4 regions of the Rhizobium sp. PL01 genome follow, and region 3 is predicted to be linked to each of the others. Evidence: predicted binding sites of a transcription regulator. Region 3 holds the regulator's gene; each other region holds the start of a gene.
What was found. Region 3 encodes PhoB, which activates phosphate uptake and scavenging genes when phosphate is short. Its sites were predicted from a motif close to TGTCATNNANCTGTCAT; they were not measured.
Positions count from the first base shown of each region.

Region 1: a site for PhoB is predicted at 2,964-2,980, ahead of R6X40_RS13295 (TIGR03364 family FAD-dependent oxidoreductase). Genes of this name have one in related genera too.
Region 2: a site for PhoB is predicted at 2,371-2,387, ahead of R6X40_RS03380 (DUF47 family protein). Genes of this name have one in related genera too.
Region 4: a site for PhoB is predicted at 2,491-2,507, ahead of R6X40_RS04955 (UDP-2,3-diacylglucosamine diphosphatase). Genes of this name have one in related genera too.

Region 1 covers NZ_JAWQUM010000005.1:22,710-27,757, forward strand. Annotated here, with positions in the region: gene R6X40_RS13280 (2'-5' RNA ligase family protein) at 88-579, shown strand; gene R6X40_RS13285 (alpha/beta hydrolase) at 751-1,665, shown strand; gene R6X40_RS13290 (succinylglutamate desuccinylase/aspartoacylase family protein) at 1,809-2,867, shown strand; gene R6X40_RS13295 (TIGR03364 family FAD-dependent oxidoreductase) at 3,048-4,178, shown strand; gene phnX (phosphonoacetaldehyde hydrolase) at 4,175-4,954, shown strand; gene R6X40_RS13305 (ArsC family reductase) at 5,027-5,048, shown strand, end outside.
Region 2 covers NZ_JAWQUM010000001.1:737,249-742,296, forward strand. Annotated here, with positions in the region: gene ligA (NAD-dependent DNA ligase LigA) at 145-2,304, shown strand; gene R6X40_RS03380 (DUF47 family protein) at 2,411-3,055, shown strand; gene R6X40_RS03385 (inorganic phosphate transporter) at 3,055-4,056, shown strand; gene R6X40_RS03390 (putative bifunctional diguanylate cyclase/phosphodiesterase) at 4,125-5,048, opposite strand, start outside.
Region 3 covers NZ_JAWQUM010000005.1:173,297-178,344, reverse strand. Annotated here, with positions in the region: gene R6X40_RS14060 (aspartate aminotransferase family protein) at 1-895, opposite strand, end outside; gene R6X40_RS14055 (GcrA family cell cycle regulator) at 1,329-1,862, shown strand; gene R6X40_RS14050 (VOC family protein) at 1,876-2,253, shown strand; gene phoB (phosphate regulon transcriptional regulator PhoB) at 2,275-2,958, opposite strand; gene phoU (phosphate signaling complex protein PhoU) at 3,066-3,776, opposite strand; gene pstB (phosphate ABC transporter ATP-binding protein PstB) at 3,854-4,669, opposite strand; gene pstA (phosphate ABC transporter permease PstA) at 4,682-5,048, opposite strand, start outside.
Region 4 covers NZ_JAWQUM010000002.1:118,239-123,286, reverse strand. Annotated here, with positions in the region: gene dgcA (N-acetyl-D-Glu racemase DgcA) at 1-337, shown strand, start outside; gene R6X40_RS04960 (MFS transporter) at 289-1,509, opposite strand; gene R6X40_RS04955 (UDP-2,3-diacylglucosamine diphosphatase) at 1,602-2,435, opposite strand; gene R6X40_RS04950 (NADP-dependent malic enzyme) at 2,640-4,952, shown strand.

The DNA of each region.
Region 1 (5,048 bases), 150 kb from region 3:
GGCGGGAAGGCGCTCAGGCCCCATCACAGACATGTCGATGATCGCGGAAAGAGCAACCTGTTTCTCGCTATCATGCCGGAGCGGGATGTGTCTCTAATCGCCCTTGATGCCGGCCGGGATGTTATCCGGCGTCACGGTCTGTCGGCGTATCCGCGACCCCGTGAGCTCTTGCATGTGTCTTTGAATGGGATCGGGAAATATCAGGGCTCTCCGGACGAGATCATCTTTGCTGTCGCTGCGGCGATGGCGACCGTCAAGGCCGCGCCGTTCGAAGTGGTGTTTGATCGCGTCATGCATTTCGCCAACGCCAGAGCGGTCGTGCTTGGCAATGCGGTGCGCAGCGAAGAGATGATGGATCTGCATGTTCAACTGGCAAAGGAAATGTGGGCCGTTGGACTGAACTTCACCTACAATCCGAACTTCACGCCGCATATGACGCTTCTTTACGACGAAACGCCGGTTCCCGAGCATATGCTTGCTGAGCCGGTCCAGTGGATTGCGCGTGAGTTCGTTCTTATCCGCAGTTTGGTCGGCAAGGGCGAATATGAATATGTCGATCGCTGGCCGCTCCTGGACTGACGGTAATCGGTGGTTCGGAGCCTGCAGATTGCGGGCTCCGCGTATTCTTTATTGTTCGGTATTTCCGAACGTCAGTTCCGGAGTTGAGCGGCTAGTCCGAACCCAAAACCAATGCGATGTTGGCCGCATCAGACAGCCAATCCGGCCTGTCGAAAACGCAGGAATGCCGTCATGCTTCGTTCGTTGATTGCAAGTGCCGTTATCGCTTTTGCCGCTCCTGCTCTTGCAGATGGCGTTGCGCAATATCCCGCAGAATTCGCCACAAAGGAAATCGCCACCAATGGCACGACGCTGCATGTGCGGGTTGGCGGCAAGGGGCCGGCTGTGGTTCTGCTGCATGGCTATGGCGAAACCGGCGACATGTGGGAGCCGCTCGCGGTTAATCTCGTTCGGGATCATATGGTGATTGTACCGGATCTGCGCGGCATGGGCCTCTCGGCCAAACCTGCTGAAGGATACGACAAGAAGACGCAAGGGCAAGATATTGCCGGCGTGCTGAAGGCGTTGAACGTCGAAAAGACCGATGTCGCCGCCCATGATATCGGCAACATGGTGGGTTATGCTTTCGTTGCGCAATATCCGCAGGCAGTCACCAAATTCGTCCTGATGGATGCGCCAATCCCGGGCGTTGGCCCGTGGGAGGAGATTCTCAAGCATCCGCTGCTGTGGCATTTCCGCTTTGGCGGACCGGATATGGAGCGCCTCGTCGCTGGCCGTGAACGCATCTATCTCGATCGCTTCTGGAATGAGTTCTCCGCCGATCCGAAGAAATGGGATGAAGCATCGCGCCAGCATTACGCCGCTCTCTACGCCCAACCGGGCGCGATGCACGCTGGGTTTGCCCAGTTTGCAGCCTTCGATCAGGATGTCATCGACAACAAGGAATTTTTGGCCAAGGGTAAGCTGCCCATGCCGGTCCTTGCCATCGGCGGTGAAAAATCGTTCGGCCCGACCATGGCGGTGGTTGCTCGCGCTGCCGCCGATAATGTCACCGAAGTTGTCATCCCGGCGTCCGGCCATTGGTTGATGGAAGAACAGCCGGAGCCAACAGTCGCGGCGATCCGGTCCTTCCTCGACAAGAAGTAGGGTTTTCTGCGGCCAGCACTTTTACATTTGATCGGCGCGTGGTCTGTCCACGCGCCGATTGTGTTTGGGCCGCAATTTTTGGCGTCTTGCGCGCATTCGCCCGAACCCGCATAAGCGCCTGAAATTGCAAAAGGGAGGACGTCATGGATATTTCTGAAATCGTCATCAAGGGAGATACGCCCGGTGTTGAATGGCGGCTACCGGTCATCCGGTTCAAGGGCAGCGACGACAAGGCGCCAAAAATCTATATCCAGGCAGCGCTGCATGCCAACGAGCTTCCCGGCACTGCACTGCTGCACTTCCTGTGCGAAAAGCTGCGTCAGGCGGATGCCGATGGCACAATTCTCAGCGATATCACCATAGTGCCGCAGGCCAATCCGATCGGCACGGCGCAATCGCATTTCGGGGATATGCAGGGGCGCTTCGATCTCGGCTCACGCACCAATTTTAACCGCGAGTTCCCGCTGATCCCGCTTTCCGAGCGTCAGACGCTGGTTGATGATCTCGAGCGCTATCCCGCAGTCGAGCAACTGAAGCGGCAGCTGCTGCATATGGCGCTGGGTGCCGATCTCATGCTCGATCTACATTGCGACGATGAGTCCGTGCAATATACCTATGTCGATGGAGCCTTCTGGCCTGAAGCGGCCGATCTGGCATCGGCGCTCGATATGGAAGCCGTGTTTCTCGCTGACGGCGAAAGCAGCGCTTTCGAGGAGGCTGTCGGTTATGCCTGGAAACATGCAACGGAGAAAAAAGCCAAGCAACTGCCCGGCCGCCTCGCCGTCACAGTCGAGCTTCGCGGCACGCGTGATGTCTATCCGGGTATGGCCCGTAAGGATGCCGATGGGCTCTGGCGCTTCCTCGCTGCGCGCGGCGCCGTTAGCAGCAATGTCACTCCTCTTGAGCCGTACAAGGGACGGGTGACGCCGTTGGATAACATCGAGATGATCCGCGCGCCACAGGCCGGCGCCGTACTGTTCCATCGTGACATTGGCGATACTGTCGCGGCCGGTGATCTGCTGGCGACGATCATTACCGCTCCAGGCATGGAAGGCGGTGCGATCGATATCCACGCACCCCAGGCAGGCCTTGTCGCAACGCGCACCTCGCAGCGTTTCGCCCGCCGCCGGGACAACCTGATGAAAATCGCCTGCGACGAACGCACGAAGGCAGTCCGCAAGCCGGGTGCGCTGGAGGCCTGATCTACGGTTATCGCCCTCACGCCGCGTGCGGTGAAAATCCGGCGGCGTGAGCCTGGGGCGTGAATTAGAGTGGACAATCGCCGCACTGCTGGCGGTTGTCATATTCCCTTTATGAACTTGCGTTCTTTAGCCGCCAGCCAAACCGGGCCTTGCCCGGCGTAGGCACGCTGGAGGGAACGCATGCCCATCTATGATCTCGCCGTTGCCGGCGCCGGTATCGTTGGTCTCGCCCATGCGTATGCGGCGGCGAAACGCGGTAAAAGAGTTGTCGTCATCGACCGCGATGCGCAGGCCAATGGCGCCTCGGTCCGCAATTTCGGGTTTGTCACCGTCACCGGTCAGGGCGCCGGTGATTGCTGGACCATGGCGCGGCGGGCACGCGATATCTGGACGGAAACGGTTGATAAGGCCGGTATCGCTGTCGTCCAGCGCGGTATGGTGCTGGCCTCACGGTTCGACGAGTCCGAGGCGGTGATCGATGCTTTCCTGCGCACGGAGATGGCGGAGGGCTGCATCAAGATCACGGTGCGCGAGGCCCAGGAATATGTGTCTTGCCTGCGCACGGACGCCGCCCGTGCCTCGCTCTATAGCCCGCACGAAATTCGTGTCGAATCCCGAACCGCAATCCCGCTGCTTGCCCGGTTTCTCGAAGAGCAGCTTGGCATCACATTTCTGCGCAACACGACGGTTACCTCTGTCGAGCCGCCGCGCGTCGAAACGGCGGATGGCGTGATCGAGGCCGAGGCGGTGGTCGTTTGCCCCGGAGATGATTTCACTGGCCTTTTTGCAGAGCGTATTGCTGCCTATAATGTTACCCGCTGCAAGCTGCAGATGCTGCGCGTGCGGCCGCAGCAGCCGGTCCATTTCAAGACTGCCGTCATGTCCGATCTCGGGCTCGGCCGTTATCTCGGTTATGCTGCCGTGCCGGAGGCCGAACCGCTGAAAAAGCGCCTCGATACGGAACTGAAGTCAGAACGGGACAACGGTATCCATCTGATCGTCACCCAGTCGGCCGATGGCTCACTGATCGTCGGGGATAGCCATCATTATTCCACGACGCCCGATCCCTTTGCCGCCGATGCGGTCGATGACTTGATCCTCGGGGAGTTCGACAGGGTGCTCGATCTACCGGGCCGCGTGATTGCCGAGCGCTGGCTCGGAACCTATGCATCCTCGCCGGATCGCTGGCGTTTTACCGACAAACCGTCCGACAGCGTCCGCCTCGTCGTCGTCACCGCCGGATGCGGCGCTTCGACGGCGTTCGGCATCGGCGAAGAAACCATCAATGACCTCTATGGGAGTGCCGCATGAGCAAGTTCAAGGCCGTTATATTCGATTGGGCCGGCACCGTCATCGATTTCGGCTCCTTCGCGCCGATGGGTGCCTTTGTCGAAACCTTTGCCAAATTTGGCGTCCATGTGACCATTGCCGATGCGCGCAAGCCGATGGGCCTGCCGAAGCGCGCGCATATCAGCGCCATGTTGTCCGAGCCGCATATTGCCGCGCGCTGGACCGCAGCGCAGGGTGTAGCACCGGACGAAAGTGCCATCGACAAGGTCTATGATCTCTTCGTGCCTCTGAACGAAGAGGTGGTTAGCGACTACTGCACTCTGGTTCCCGGCACGTTGGAAACGGTCGCCTATCTGCGGGCCAAGGGCATCAAGATCGGCTCGACCACCGGCTATACCCGTTCGATCATGGAACGGGTCCTGCCGCTCGCGGCCGAGCAGGGGTATGCGCCTGAAAACCTGATCTGCGCCGACGACCTGCCGCTCGGCCGCCCGACGCCAATTGGGATGTACAAATGTTTCCTCGACCTGATGGTTTATCCGGCCGGCGCGGTCATCAAGGTCGATGATACCGAGCCGGGCATTGCCGAAGGCGTGGCCGCCGGTTGCATCACGGTTGGCCTGACGCTTTCGGGCAACGAGGCCGGCCTGACGCGGGACGAACTGGCAGCACTGTCTCCAAACGAACGCGCGGCGTTGCATGAAAAGGTCGGTGCCAAGCTCAAGGCCGCCGGTGCCGATCACATCATCGAAACCGTCGCCGACCTGCCGCAACTGATCGACATGCTGGAGCGCTGATCCGGCCGGATCGGCATATTCTCAGCCCGATGTCTTCATGCTATCCCGATCCTTGGAAAAAAGGGATTGAGCATGAGCGTGACTGTCTACGGCA
Region 2 (5,048 bases), on a different contig from region 3:
TCCCTCCGGGTCTTTTATTGTTCTCCGGCGCGCTTGCCTTTCCGGCATTATAGCGTTGAGGAATTAATCGACGCTTTGCGAAGCGGCGGCTTTTCATTCACGGGATTTTCTCTAAAACGAAGCCAAAACGTGGAGTCTGCCAGCATGTCGACCTTGTCCGTTGCCGTTGAAAACCTGACGCTTGAAGATGCCGCCGCCGAACTGGAACGGCTGGCTGGCGAGCTGGCGCACCACGACGCACTCTATCATGGCAAGGATGCACCGGAGGTTTCGGACGCAGACTATGACGCGCTGAAGCGGCGCAACGAGGAGATCGAGACGCGATTCCCGGAGCTTGTGCGGGCCGACAGCCCATCGCGCAAAGTTGGTGCGGCGCCATCGGGCATCTTCCAGCAGATCACCCATGCGCGGCCGATGTTGTCGCTCGACAACGTGTTTTCCGACGAGGACGTGCAGGACTTCATCGCAAGCGTCTACCGGTTTCTAGGCCTGCTGCCCGACAACTCGATTGCCTTTACCGCAGAGCCGAAGATCGACGGTCTGTCTATGTCGCTGCGCTACGAAAACGGCAAGCTGATCAGCGCCGCGACGCGTGGTGACGGCACGACCGGCGAAAACGTCACGGCCAATATCCGCACGATCAAGGAAATCCCGCAGACTTTGCCGGCCGATGCGCCTGCGATCGTCGAGGTTCGTGGTGAGGTCTATATGGGCAAGAGCGACTTCCTGGCGCTCAACGAACAGATGGTGGCTGAGGGCAAGCAGACCTATGTCAACCCACGCAATACTGCTGCCGGATCCCTGCGGCAGCTTGATCCGACGATCACGGCCAGCCGCAAGCTGAAGTTTTTCGCTTACGCCTGGGGCGAAATCTCGGAGATGCCGGCCGATACCCAATCCGGCATGGTCGAGGTGTTCAAACGCTGGGGGTTCCCGGTCAATCCGCTGACGCAGCGCCTGTCTTCGATTGAGGCCATTCTCGAGCACTACAATGATATCGGCTTGAAACGCCCCGATCTCGATTACGATATCGATGGCGTCGTCTACAAAGTCGACCGGCTCGACCTGCAGCAGCGCCTCGGCTTTCGCTCGCGCTCGCCGCGCTGGGCGACGGCACACAAGTTTCCGGCCGAGCAGGCGTTCACAACGGTGGAGAATATCGACATTCAGGTAGGCCGCACCGGTGCGCTAACGCCGGTCGCACGACTGACGCCGGTCACAGTCGGCGGCGTTGTCGTCACCAATGCGACACTGCACAATGCCGATTACATCGAAGGTATCGGCAATGGCGGCGAGCGCATCCGCGAGGAGGATCACGATATTCGCATTGGCGACACCGTCATCGTTCAGCGGGCAGGGGATGTTATCCCGCAGGTGCTGGATGTGGTGATGGAGAAGCGTCCGGCCACTGCCGAGCGGTATCCGTTCCCAAAAGTCTGTCCAGTCTGCGGCAGCCATGCCGTGCGTGAGAGAAACGAAAAGACCGGAAAACTCGATTCCGTTACCCGTTGCACCGGCGGCTTTGTCTGCCGGGCGCAGGCGGTCGAGCACCTGAAGCATTTCGTTTCGCGCAATGCCTTCGACATTGAAGGTCTGGGCTCAAAGCAGATCGATTTCTTCTTCGAGGCGGAGGATCCGGCGCTGTCGATCAAGACCGCACCCGATATCTTCACACTGGAGAAACGGCAGAACGCATCGCCCCTGACCAAGCTCGAAAATATCGACGGTTTCGGCAAAGTCAGCGTCCGCAAGCTTTATGACGCGATCAACGACCGCCGCCAGGTGGCATTGCACCGGCTGATCTATGCCCTCGGAATCCGCCATGTCGGCGAGACCACGGCAAAGCTTTTGGCGCGGTCGTATGGCAGCTACATCGCGTTCGCGGATGCGATGAAGGCCGCCGGTGACATCACTTCGGAAGCCTGGAGCGATCTCAATACGATCGACGGCATCGGCGATGTCGTTGCCCGGGCGATCGTCGAGTTCTACAAAGAGCCACGCAACATGGATGTTGTATCGCGCCTTCTCGACGAGGTGACGCCACAGGACGCTGAAGCGCCAGTTGCAAGCTCAAGCCCGGTTGCGGGCAAGACGGTCGTCTTTACCGGATCGTTGGAAAAGATGACGCGCGACGAGGCCAAAGCCATGGCCGAACGGCTGGGTGCCAAGGTCGCAGGCTCTGTGTCGAAGAAGACCGATCTTTTGGTCGCGGGCCCGGGGGCTGGCTCGAAACTTGAAAAAGCGCGCGAACTCGGTGTTGAAACTACGGATGAGGATGGTTGGTTTGTCCTAATCGGTGGGTAATCGCCCCAGATCTGCCTTAAAAGCTTTCCTCGTTCCCCTGTCTTCTCTATGAGGGCTGCCAGAATTATGACAGTTTCGTGACAACACGAAGATAGGTGGATGAACAATGCTGGGTTGGTTTCGCAAGCTCCTGCCGCGCGAAGACAAGTTCTTCGAGCTTTTCGAAGCGCATTCGCGCACCGTCGTGAGTGCAGCCGAAGCTTTGAAGGCGCTGCTTGCCGGCGAGGGCGATCTTGATGCCCATTGCGAGCGCATCATTGCGCTTGAAGACCAGGCCGACGCGATCACCCGCGACGTCCTGCTCGCGGTCCGCCTGAGTTTCATCACGCCGTTCGATCGTGGCGATATCAAGGACCTGATCCAGTCGATGGATGACGCCATCGACATGATGCACAAGACGGTCAAGACCATCCGGCTGTTCGAGCAGACGAGCTTTGACCCCCGTATGCGCGAAATGGGTGTTCTGATTATCGATTCCGCCAGGCTGGTCGCAGAAGCGATCCCGTTGCTGGACCGTATCGGCGCCAATGTGCCGCGCCTGACCGCTATCGCCGAAGAAGTCACGCGGCTTGAGGAACGCTCCGACCAATTGCACGACCAAGGCCTGAAAGACCTGTTCCGTCGCCACGGCGCCTCGAACCCAATGGCCTATGTCATCGGCAGCGAGATTTATGGCGAACTCGAAAAGGTGGTTGACCGTTTCGAGGACGTCGTCAATGAAATCAGCGGCATCCTGATCGAGAACGTCTGATGGACGCGACGCTCGCCCTGCCATTGCTCATCGCCCTGATCGGCGTCGCGCTGTTCTTCGATTTTCTCAACGGCCTGCACGACGCCGCCAATTCGATCGCCACGATCGTTTCGACGCGAGTTCTGCGGCCGCAATATGCCGTCATGTGGGCGGCATTCTTCAATTTCATCGCCTTCCTGTTCTTTGGCCTGCATGTTGCCGAAACACTGGGAACCGGTATCATCGATCCGTCCATCGTCACGCCGCAGGTGATCTTTGCCGCGTTGATGGGGGCGATCATCTGGAATATCGTCACCTGGATCTTCGGCATACCGTCGAGTTCGTCGCATGCGCTGGTTGGCGGACTGGTCGGCGCCGGCCTTGCCAAGACCGGCGGCGATGCAATTGTTCTCTCCGGCCTTCTGAAAACCGTGGCTGCCATTTTCATGTCGCCGATGATCGGTTTCATGCTGGCGCTGCTGCTGGTCCTCATCGTGTCCTGGGTCTGCCTTCGCAAGACACCGTTTGCCGTCGATCGCAGCTTTCGTGGCCTGCAGTTCATTTCCGCGTCGCTCTATTCGCTGGGGCATGGCGGCAATGACGCGCAGAAGACCATGGGCATTATTGCCGTGCTGCTGTTCAGCCAGGGCTATCTCGGCGACAAGTTCTACGTGCCGTTCTGGGTGGTCATCACCTGCCAGTCGGCCATGGCGCTCGGAACTCTGTTCGGAGGTTGGCGCATCGTCCACACGATGGGCTCGAAGATCACCAAGCTCAATCCGATGCAGGGTTTTTGCGCGGAAACCGGCGGGGCGATCACCCTGTTTGCCGCGACATGGCTGGGGATTCCGGTCTCGACCACGCATACGATTACAGGCGCGATCATTGGCGTTGGTGCGGCACGGCGTGTCTCGGCGGTGCGCTGGGGGCTTGCCGGCAATATTCTGATTGCCTGGGTTGTAACCCTGCCGGCAGCAGCGCTGATTTCCGCGCTGTTCTATTTTCTGGTCGGTCTGCTGTAGGAAAGCGGGCCGAAGGCTAAAGTCAAATATCTAAGCGCGGGCGATGCTCCAAAAGAGCGGACCGCGCTTCAGTGCATCCGTATGGCAGTTTGATTGGTGAAGCCTTTGGCCAGGAGCACTGCGGTTTGCTCCGGCGGAACCGCCTTACCGTAGCGATAACCCTGGCCAGCCTTGCAGCCGAGCAGCCGCAAGGTCAGTTCCTGCTCCTCTGTCTCGATACCTTCTGCGATTGTTTCCAGCCCGAGTTCGGCGCTCATCATCAACATTGCCCTGGTAATAGCCGCATCATGCGGGTTCTCCGTCATTTCGCTGATAAATGACCGGTCGATCTTCAGCGTAGTCAGCGGAAACCGTTGTAATGAACTCAGGGATGCAAAACCGGTGCCGAAATCGTCGAAGGCGATGCCGACGCCGAGGTCGCGCAGGCGTCGCACGGCCGCAAGGGCATTATCGTCGTTGAGAAGCGCTATCGTCTCCGTGACCTCAAGGCCAAGGGCAGACGTGGGCAGATTGTGTTCGGCAAGTGCGCTTGTGACATGCTGGACGAGGGTCGCGGCACGATACTGGGCTGCGAAGAGATTGACGCTGACCTTGATGGGCGGCAGGCCGCTTGCCCGCCATTCCGCCGCCTGACGGCAGGCTTCCCGCAAAACCCACCAGCCGACCGGCAAGGCAAGTGAGCTTGATTCCAGTGCCGGCAGGAAGTCGACGGGATAGAGTAGGCCAAGCTGGGGGTGCTTCCAGCGGATAAGCGCTTCCACGCCAAGAATATGCCCGTCTTCCAGAGACACCTGCGGCTGGTAGTACAAGACCAGTTCACTGTTTTTCATCGCGCGCAGTAGCTCATCCTGGGTAGCCCGCCGGGCAAGCGAATCACTGCGCATCTCAGGCTCGAACATCAGCATGGTGCCGCCACCGGCCTGCTTTGCCCGGTAGAGTGCGAAATCGGCACTGGCGAGCAGTTCCTCGGCATCGGTGCCATGCTGCGGCGC
Region 3 (5,048 bases):
GCAGGAAATCGTCAGCAAGGATGACATCGAGAACAGCATTGCCGACGGCCATCGCCAGCGGATTGCCGCCATAGGTCGAGCCATGGGTGCCGGCGACCATGCCGGAAGCCGCTTCTTCGGTCGCAAGGCAAGCACCGAGCGGAAAACCGCCGCCAATACCCTTGGCGACCGCCATGATATCAGGCGCGACGCCTGCCCACTCATGAGCAAACAGCTTGCCTGTCCGGCCGACGCCGGTCTGGACCTCGTCGAGGATGAGCAGCAGGCCGTATTCGTCGCAGAGGGCACGCAGTTCCTGCATGAATTCCTTTGGCACGGTGCGGATACCACCCTCACCCTGGATCGGCTCGATCAGGATCGCTGCGGTCTCTTCGCTGATGGCAGCCTTCAGGGCGCCCATGTCACCAAACGGCACCTGATAAAAACCGGGTGCCTTCGGGCCAAAACCTTCCAGGTATTTTGCCTGCCCACCGGCGGCGATCGTGGCCAGCGTGCGGCCATGGAAAGCGCCTTCGAAGGTGATGATGTGGAATTTCTCCGGGTTGCCTTTGGAGAAATGATAGCGGCGTGCGGTCTTGATCGCGCATTCCAGCGCCTCTGCGCCGGAGTTGGTGAAGAACACCTTGTCGGCGAACGTCGCTTCCGTCAGGCGGCGGCTGAGGCTCTCCTGTCCGGGAACTTCATAGAGGTTCGACAGATGCCAGACCTTCTCCGCCTGCTCTTTCAATGCCGACACAAGATGTGGATGCGCGTGGCCGAGCGAGTTAACGGCAACACCGGCTGCAAAATCGAGATAGCGGGTGCCGTCCTCGGCGATCAGCCAGACGCCTTCACCGCGCTCGAACCGCAGGGGGGCGCGGGCATATGTGTCATAAAGCGGCGTGGCATCGGCCATGGCGCATGTCTCCTCAAACCATCACGGCAATTGTATAATCGGCGTCGTCAACAGGGCTGTGACCAACCCATAAAAACTCAAAATGCCGCCTTGCGGCGGCAGGGGCACTATCTTCACTTCGCAGTGCGATGTCAACAAAAGCCCATGATTTCCGGCAATTCGCGTACATACAGCGCTCGCAATTTTTTTAGCCGGATACCCTTGCAAAAATGCCACGCATGGCAAGCAAGTTGGGGAAAACTCAGAAATTGATTCGGTGGGATTCCCCGGACTCTTGTCAGGGAGTCCCCCGGGCTCTACGTTAAGAAACAATTACTAGAACGCATGCGGCGGACCTAGTCACCAAAAGTGTTATCGCGTTTCAGCCTCGGATACTATCCAGGGCTCGGTGGAGGATTCGACCATCACCAACGCTGGGAATGGAGACAAGACCATGAATTGGACTGACGAGCGGGTCGAAAAACTCAAGAAATTGTGGGCCGAAGGCTTGAGCGCGAGCCAGATCGCTGCACAGCTCGGCGGCGTCAGCCGTAATGCCGTTATCGGCAAGGTCCACCGGCTCTGCCTGCCAGGCCGCGCCAAGGCCGGCGGCAGCACTGCAACGGCCCGTGCGAAACGCCCGGCACCGTCCGCTGCACCCCGCGCACCGAGCTACACCGCGTCGCGCATGACCGCTACCCGTACAGTGACACGCACCACGGGCGCGACTGTCATGAAGGAAGAAGTCGAAATCGGCGCCATCGAGGATCAGGAAACGGCACCGGCCGGCAACAACGTTGTTATTCCGATGTCGCGCCGCCTCGTCCTGACCGAACTCACCGACCGCACCTGTAAGTGGCCGATCGGCGATCCGATGAAGGAAGAGTTCCACTTCTGCGGCAACGATTCCCCGGATACATCACCTTACTGCACATTCCATGCAAAGCTGGCTTACCAGCCGTCCGGCGAGCGTCGCCGGGCACGCTGAGGCCAGTTCGGCCGTGCGTTTCGTCAACCCCATCCCGTTCGTCCGGGATATCAGCATCTCGAAAATCTTCTATTGCGAGATGCTGGAATTGGCGATCAAACAAGACTTCGGCAATTTTGTCATGTTTGAAACGGGATTTGCCATCCATGACGGCAAATCCCTGGAAACGACGGTCTGGGGACAGCCGTCAGCGGTCACCCAACCGTATGGCCGACACAATATCCTGCTCTATTTCGAACATGATAATCTGGATGGGCTTTTCGAGCGCATCGGCGGCAACGTGAACCTCATCCACCCCATCGAGACGCAAGCCTGGGGGCAGAGGGTCTTCCGCTTTTACGATCCCGACGGGCATCCCATCGAGATTGGCGAACCGCCCGGCAACGCCTGACGGTCCTTCATCATACGAAACTCAGCTTTCCAACGAATAGCCCGCGCCACGCACAGTGCGGATCACGTCCAGCATGTTGGAAAAGTTCAGCGCCTTGCGCAACCGTCCGACATGGACATCAACCGTGCGCTCATCGACATAGATATCGTGCCCCCACACACCGTCCAAAAGCTGCGAGCGCGAAAAGACACGGCCCGGCGAGGCCATGAAGAACTCCAGCAGGCGGAACTCGGTCGGTCCAAGACGGACCTCGCGGGTCTTGCGATGGACGCGATGGGTTTCGCGGTCGAGTTCGATATCGCCGCATTTCAGCAGCGTTGACAGCACTTCGGGTTTGGCCCGGCGCAACATCGCCTTGACCCGCGCCATCAATTCCGGCGTCGAGAATGGCTTGACGACATAATCGTCAGCGCCAGTGGCGAGTCCGCGTACGCGCTCACTCTCCTCGCCGCGTGCCGTCAGCATGATGATCGGCAGACGTTCGGTTTCCGGGCGCTGGCGCAGGCGACGGCACAGTTCGATGCCGGAAACGCCCGGCAGCATCCAATCGAGGATCAAGAGATCGGGAAGGCGTTCCTGCAGGCGCATTTCCGCCTCGTCGCCACGATTGATCGTATCGACTTCGAACCCTTCGGCCTCAAGATTGTATCGGAGGAGGACGCTGAGCGCCTCTTCATCTTCAACAACGGCAATTCTTGGCAACATTCAGTTCAGCTCCTTGGCTCCCGGCCGGTTGGCCGAAGGCTTGCCGAGCGGCTCCAACGGCCGCTCGCGCAATTAGTGCGTAAGAATTTACTTACTTTATCGCGCGATCAATTGCCGATCGCGCCGACCGTGTTGGCCGTGTCATCCTTCGGACGTTCACCGACGGGCTGAGCACCGGTTGCCATGTAGTAGATGGTTTCGGCGATGTTGGTGGCGTGGTCGCCGATGCGCTCGATGTTCTTGGCGCAGAACAGCAGATGCGTGCAGGGTGTGATGTTGCGCGGATCTTCCATCATGTAGGTCAGGAGCTCGCGGAACAGCGACGTGTAGATCGCATCGATCTCGTTGTCGCGCTCGCGGATGCTGTTGGCCTTTTCCGGCGAACGGGACGCATAGACGTCAAGCACTTCCTTGAGCTGAACGAGCGCAAGCTCGGCCAGATGCTCCAGGCCGCGCGCCAGCTGACGCGGCAGGCTGGCGGTCGCGACCGCGATGACGCGCTTGGCGTTGTTCTTGCCGAGATCGCCAACCCGCTCGAGATCGGCTGCAATGCGGATCGATCCCATGATTTCGCGCAGGTCGGCCGCCATCGGCTGACGCTTGGCGATGGTGACGATCGCCTTTTCGCCGATCTGGCGCTCGGCCTCGTCGAGAATGGCGTCGTCGGAAATGACCTTCTGGGCAAGCGCCAGGTCGGAATTGACCAGAGCGCGCACGGATTCGGCCACCATCTGTTCGGCCAGGCCGCCCATCTCGGAGATGCGCCGGGTCAGGTACTTCAGATCTTCGTCGTAGACGGAAGCAATGTGCGTAGACATGATTGTTTTTCCTTGCGATCACAATCCGGGTTGGAAGACTGCCACCCTGCCCTCATGGGAGGGTGGCGAAAGCGTCCTCAGCCGAAGCGGCCCATGATGTAGTCCTGGGTCCGCTGGTCATCCGGATTGGTGAACATCTTGTCGGTGTCGTTTTCCTCGACGAGATTGCCGAGGTGGAACATGGCGGTGCGCTGCGACACACGAGCAGCCTGCTGCATCGAGTGCGTAACGATGACGATCGTGTAGTTTGTGCGCAGTTCGTGGATCAGTTCCTCGACCTTGGCGGTCGCGATTGGATCCAGTGCCGAGCACGGTTCGTCCATCAGGATGACTTCCGGGCTGACGGCAACGGCGCGTGCAATGCACAGGCGTTGCTGCTGACCACCGGAAAGACCGGTGCCGGATTCATGCAGGCGATCCTTGACCTCGTTCCAGAGACCAGCCTTCTGCAGGCTCGACTCGACGATCTGGTCCAGCTCTGCCTTGGTGCGGGCGAGACCGTGGATCTTCGGACCGTAGGTGACGTTCTCGTAGATCGACTTCGGGAACGGGTTCGGCTTCTGGAACACCATGCCGACGCGGGCGCGGAGTTCGACGACGTCGATGCTCGGGTCGTAGATATCACCTTCGTCCAGCGTGATCTTGCCGGTCACCCGGCAGCTGTCGATCGTGTCGTTCATACGGTTGAGTGTCCGCAGGAACGTCGACTTGCCGCAACCCGACGGGCCGATCAGCGCGGTTACGGTGTTTTCACGAACGTTGAGGTTAACATCGAAAAGCGCGCGCTTCTCGCCGTAATAAACCGAAACGTCCTTTCCGATCATCTTGAAGGGAACAGTGTTCATTTTCTGGTCCAGCGCCTTTTCAACTGCTGCTTCTGACATCATGTTCATGTTTCTACCTCACTACCAGCGCCGCTCAAAGCGACGCCGCAACAGGATTGCGCCAAGGTTCATGACGACGAGGAAGATCAAGAGGATCATGATCGCACCCGAGGTCCGTTCGACAAATGCACGTTCGGCTTCGTTGGCCCACATGTAGATCTGGACCGGCAGAGCAGTGGAAGGGTCCATCGGCGAGCCCGGGTAATCGACTACGAAGGCCACCATGCCGATCAGGAGCAGCGGCGCCGTTTCACCGAGTGCATGCGCCAGACCGATAATGGTGCCGGTCAGGACGCCCGGCATAGCGAGCGGCAGGACATGGTGGAAGATTGTCTGCATCTTCGAAGCACCCAGGCCAAGAGCGGCCGAGCGGATCGACGGCGGAACC
Region 4 (5,048 bases), on a different contig from region 3:
TCGCCCTGTCCCGGTCTGCGCCGATGAAAGCGTCCACAAGACCGAAGACCTGCCAAAGCTCGCGGGCCTTTACGATGCGGTCAACATCAAGCTCGACAAGACCGGCGGCCTGACCGAGGCCCTGCGCATGCGCGATGCGGCGCGGGCGTTGAACCTCAAGATCATGGTCGGCTGCATGGTCGGCACATCGCTCGGCATGGCACCGGCGGTGCTTCTGGCGCAAGGCGCCGATTTCGTTGATCTCGATGGCCCGCTGCTTTTGGCCCGCGATCGCGATCCCGGCCTGCGCTACGAGGATTCGCTGGTCTTCCCGCCTCTTCCCGCCCTCTGGGGCTGAAGGTACCAGGCGGCAAAGGCGGAACAGCAGCCGACGAAGGCAACAACCGACATCGAATAGAAGCCGTGAACACCAAACCAGGTGTAGAAATAGCCGGATGTGAAGGTGAAGATCGCCGAGAACACGCCGGTATAGAAGAAATACAGCCCCTGCGCCGAGGATTCCTGCTCTTCGGGAACGCGCTGTACCAGAATGTTCTGCATGCCCGTATGCATGATTGCGTAGGTGAAGGCGTGGAAACATTGTAGCGCGAAATAGCCCCAGAAGCCGAGATCCATCGGAAAGATGATCCAGCGCACCACAGCAAGCACGCAGCCTGAAAAGATCATCGTCCACAGGCTGAACCGCCGGATGATCATCCTGGCGCAGAAGAACATCGCCACCTCGGCCGCCACACCGGCACTCCATAGAAGGCCGATTTCCGTGCCTGAAAAGCCGATATGCTGCCAATAGATCGCCGAGAAGGCGAACAGCATCGCATGACTGCCGTTCACCAAAGTCACACCGATCAACAGCAACTGCAGATCGAGTTTGCGCAACGCCTTTGGCGGCGGTTCCGTCAGCGTCGTCAAGGTCGACGGCCGGCGCGGCTTGCCGACGCGCGGCGCGATGAAGGTCAGAGCAATCATCAGCAGAAAGCCGCCCGCCATAGCTGGCAGAACCATCGAGCCACCATAGAGCCCGACCATCACGCCACCCAGCATCGTCGCACCGATGAAGGCGACGGAACCCCAGACGCGCATGGTGGCATAATCGTAGCCCCAGCGCCGCACGCCAGTCAGCGCGATCGCTTCGACGATCGGCACATAGGGTGCATAGACACCGCCCTGAATGGCATAGATGACCAGTACGAACCAGAAACTATGGGATACGAACAATGCCAGCGCCGTCAGCAATGACAGCACGGCTGACCAGATCAGGACTTCCGCCCGCTCGCCGATTCTGTCAGCCAGAAGCCCGACCAGCGGCGCCGTGATGACGCGCACGAACATCGGCAAGGCGAGGATGATGCCGATTTCGAAATCGCTCAGCGACAAGGTGCTTAGCCAGACCGGAAAATACGGCATGGCGAAACCATTGACGACGAGAGGCGCACAAAAGAGCAAGGCGATGCGCGGCACGAAATAGCGCGGCGCTTCCTCGCGAAAGGGAGGCGGAGACGAGGGAATCATGGAAGGACCTGACAGTTACGTCCATGATTTATCACGCAGTGCAAGAACAGCGCCAGCCGCTAGTTTTCCCTACAGTCTGGATCGCTGCAGTTTTATGCCGCCTGTTGCGAAAGAGCCCGCGCCATCATCACTTCGACCTCGGTCGTGTCTTCACGAACCGCAGGCACGTTGCTCAACTCCCGCCAAGTGATCAATTCCATGGTTCCGTCATGATGCTCGGCAATGGCCGTGCAGCTTTCCACCCAGTCGCCGGTATTGATGTAACGAATACCGCCGATGTCTTCCATGACCGCGTGATGGATATGACCGCAGATGACACCATCGGCTTTTTCCCGCCGCGCCTCATCGGCAACCACCCGCTGGAATTCGCCGATGAAGTTGACCGCGTGCTTGACCTGCTGCTTCGCCCAGGCAGAGAACGACCAGTATGGCATGCCGAGACGGCGGCGGATGGCCGCCAGCCCGATATTGATGACGATCGCCATGTCGTAGGCCCAGTCGCCGAGATAGGCGAGCAGGCGGGCATTGCGAACCACGACGTCGAATTCGTCGCCATGCAGCACCAGATATTTGCGGCCGTCGGCCGCCTCGTGCATGTGTCGCTGGGCGACCTCGATGCCGCCGAAATGCACGCCAGGGAAATCGCGCATGAATTCGTCGTGATTGCCCGGAATATAGATGATACGGGTGCCCTTGCGCGCCTTGCGCAACAGCTTCTGGACGACGTCGTTGCAGGATTGCGGCCAGTACCAGCTGCGCTTCAGCCGCCATCCGTCGATGATATCGCCGACCAGGATGATTGTCTCCGCATCCGTCACGCGCAGGAAGTCGAGGAGATAATCGGTCTTTGCAGCCTTCGATCCCAGATGAACGTCGGAAATGAACAGGGTCCTGAAACGCCGGGTTTCTTGCTCTTTCTCGGTCATTCTGCCTCGCAACGGTCTGTTGGCCTCTTTCTAGGGCTTTCCAAAACAGACTCTTGTTTCAGGAGAATGACAGCCTGTGGAAGCAGCCCTTGTGCCGGAGAAACACCTGTTCCTGAAAACCGTTGATAAACGCCCGTTTCGAAACTGTACGGAGCCGCCGTTTCATGCAAAAAGAGCCGCGACGAATAGGTAAGGATTAAGAATATGAGCACCGGCGACAAAGCCAAGACCCCAGCGGTTCCAGCAAGCGGCGACCTTGACGAACAGGCACTGTTCTTCCACCGTTATCCCCGCCCCGGCAAGCTCGAGATCCAGCCGACCAAGCCGCTCGGCAACCAGCGTGACCTGGCGCTCGCCTATTCGCCTGGCGTTGCCGCCCCCTGCCTTGCCATCCGCGACGATCCTTCGACCGCTGCCGACTATACGGCGCGCGCCAACCTGGTCGCGGTCGTCTCGAACGGCACAGCGGTTCTCGGTCTTGGCAATATCGGCCCGCTCGCCTCCAAGCCGGTGATGGAAGGCAAGGCCGTCCTGTTCAAGAAATTCGCCGGTATCGACGTTTTCGACATCGAAATCGACGCGCCCGAAATCGACCAGATGGTCAATGTCATCTCGGCTTTGGAGCCGACATTCGGCGGCATCAACCTGGAAGACATCAAGGCGCCGGAATGTTTCGAAGTCGAACGCCGGTTGCGCGAAAAGATGGATATTCCGGTTTTCCATGACGACCAGCACGGAACCGCGATCATCGTTGCCGCTGCCATCCTCAACGGCCTCGAACTGGCCGGCAAGGACATTGCCAAGGCCAAGATCGTCACGTCCGGCGCCGGTGCCGCAGCGCTTGCCTGCCTCAATCTTCTGGTGACGCTCGGCGCCCAGCGCGAAAACATCTGGGTCCACGATCTCGAAGGCCTCGTCTATGTCGGCCGCGAAGTGCTGATGGACGAATGGAAGTCAATCTATGCGCAGGACAGTGCCAACCGCGTTCTGGCCGACAGCATTGCCGGCGCCGACGTCTTCCTCGGCCTTTCGGCCGCAGGCGTTCTGAAGCCGGAACTGCTGGTCCAGATGGCGGAAAAGCCGCTGATCATGGCTCTTGCCAACCCCAATCCCGAAATCATGCCGGAACTGGCCCGCGCGGCCCGCCCGGACGCGATGATCTGCACCGGCCGGTCTGATTTCCCCAACCAGGTCAACAACGTCCTGTGTTTCCCCTATATTTTCCGTGGCGCGCTCGATTGCGGTGCCCGGACGATCAATGAGGAAATGAAGATGGCAGCGGTGCGCGCCATCGCCGCTCTTGCCCGCGAGGAGCCGTCCGATGTCGCCGCCCGCGCCTATTCCGGCGAAACGCCGGTCTTCGGCCCGGACTACCTGATCCCCTCGCCGTTCGATCAGCGCCTGATCCTGCGCATCGCGCCGGCCGTTGCCAAGGCCGCCGCCGACAGCGGCGTCGCCAACCGGCCGATCACCGATTTCGACGCCTATCTCGACCAGCTCAACCGCTTCGTCTTCCGCTCGGGCTTCATCATGAAGCCGATCTTCGCTGCAGCCAAGAATGCCCAGAAGAACCGGGTCATCTTCGCCGAAGGTGAGGATGAGCGCGTGCTGCGCGCCGCCCAGGTCCTGCTCGAAGACGGCACGGCCCGCCCGATCCTGATCGGCCGCCCCCACATCATCGAGACGCGGCTAAAACGCTACGGCCTGCGTATCCGTCCTGACGTTGATTTTGAAGTGGTCAATCCGGAAGGCGATCCGCGGTTCCGTGACTATGTCGACGATTACTTTGCATTGGTCGGCCGCCTCGGCGTCATTCCGGAAGCAGCCCGCACCATCGTCCGTACCAACCAGACCGTGATCGGCGCGCTCGCCGTTCGACGTGGCGAAGCCGATGCGCTGATCTGCGGCGTCGAAGGCCGCTACAGTGCCCATCTTCGCGCCGTGTCGCAGATCATCGGCAAGCGTGAAGGCGTTTTGGATTTCTCTGCGCTCAGCCTGCTGATCTCCCAGCGTGGCGCCACCTTCCTCACCGACACCTACGTGACCTTTGATCCGACGGCAGAGGAAATCGCCCAGAAAACGGTGATGGCGGCCCAGGAAATTCGCCGCTTCGGAATCACGCCGCGCGCCGCGCTCGTATCCCATTCGAACTTCGGCTCGCGGGATTCGGAAAGCGCCTTCAAGATGCGTAAGGCGATGCAGATCGTTCGCGAACTGGCGCCAGATCTTGAAGCGGACGGCGAGATGCATGGGGATTCAGCGATTTCCGAAAGCCTGCGCAGGCGCGTCATGCCCAATAGCACGCTCACCGGTGAAGCCAACCTGCTGGTCTTCCCAAACCTCGATGCCGCCAACATCACACTCGGCGTGGTCAAGACCATGACAGACAGTCTGCATGTTGGACCGATTCTCTTGGGAACGGCCCTGCCGGCGCATATCCTGTCGCCATCAGTGACCTCGCGCGGCGTGGTCAACATGGCCGCACTCGCGGTCGTGGAAGCCTCCTACCCCGCCTAGTGAAAACTGGATTGAGCCGGCTCAAAACCCGGCTCAATCGAAGTGAAGAAAAACAAAGAATAACAACTTATAGTTTAGTTTTTCGACGAAACATTA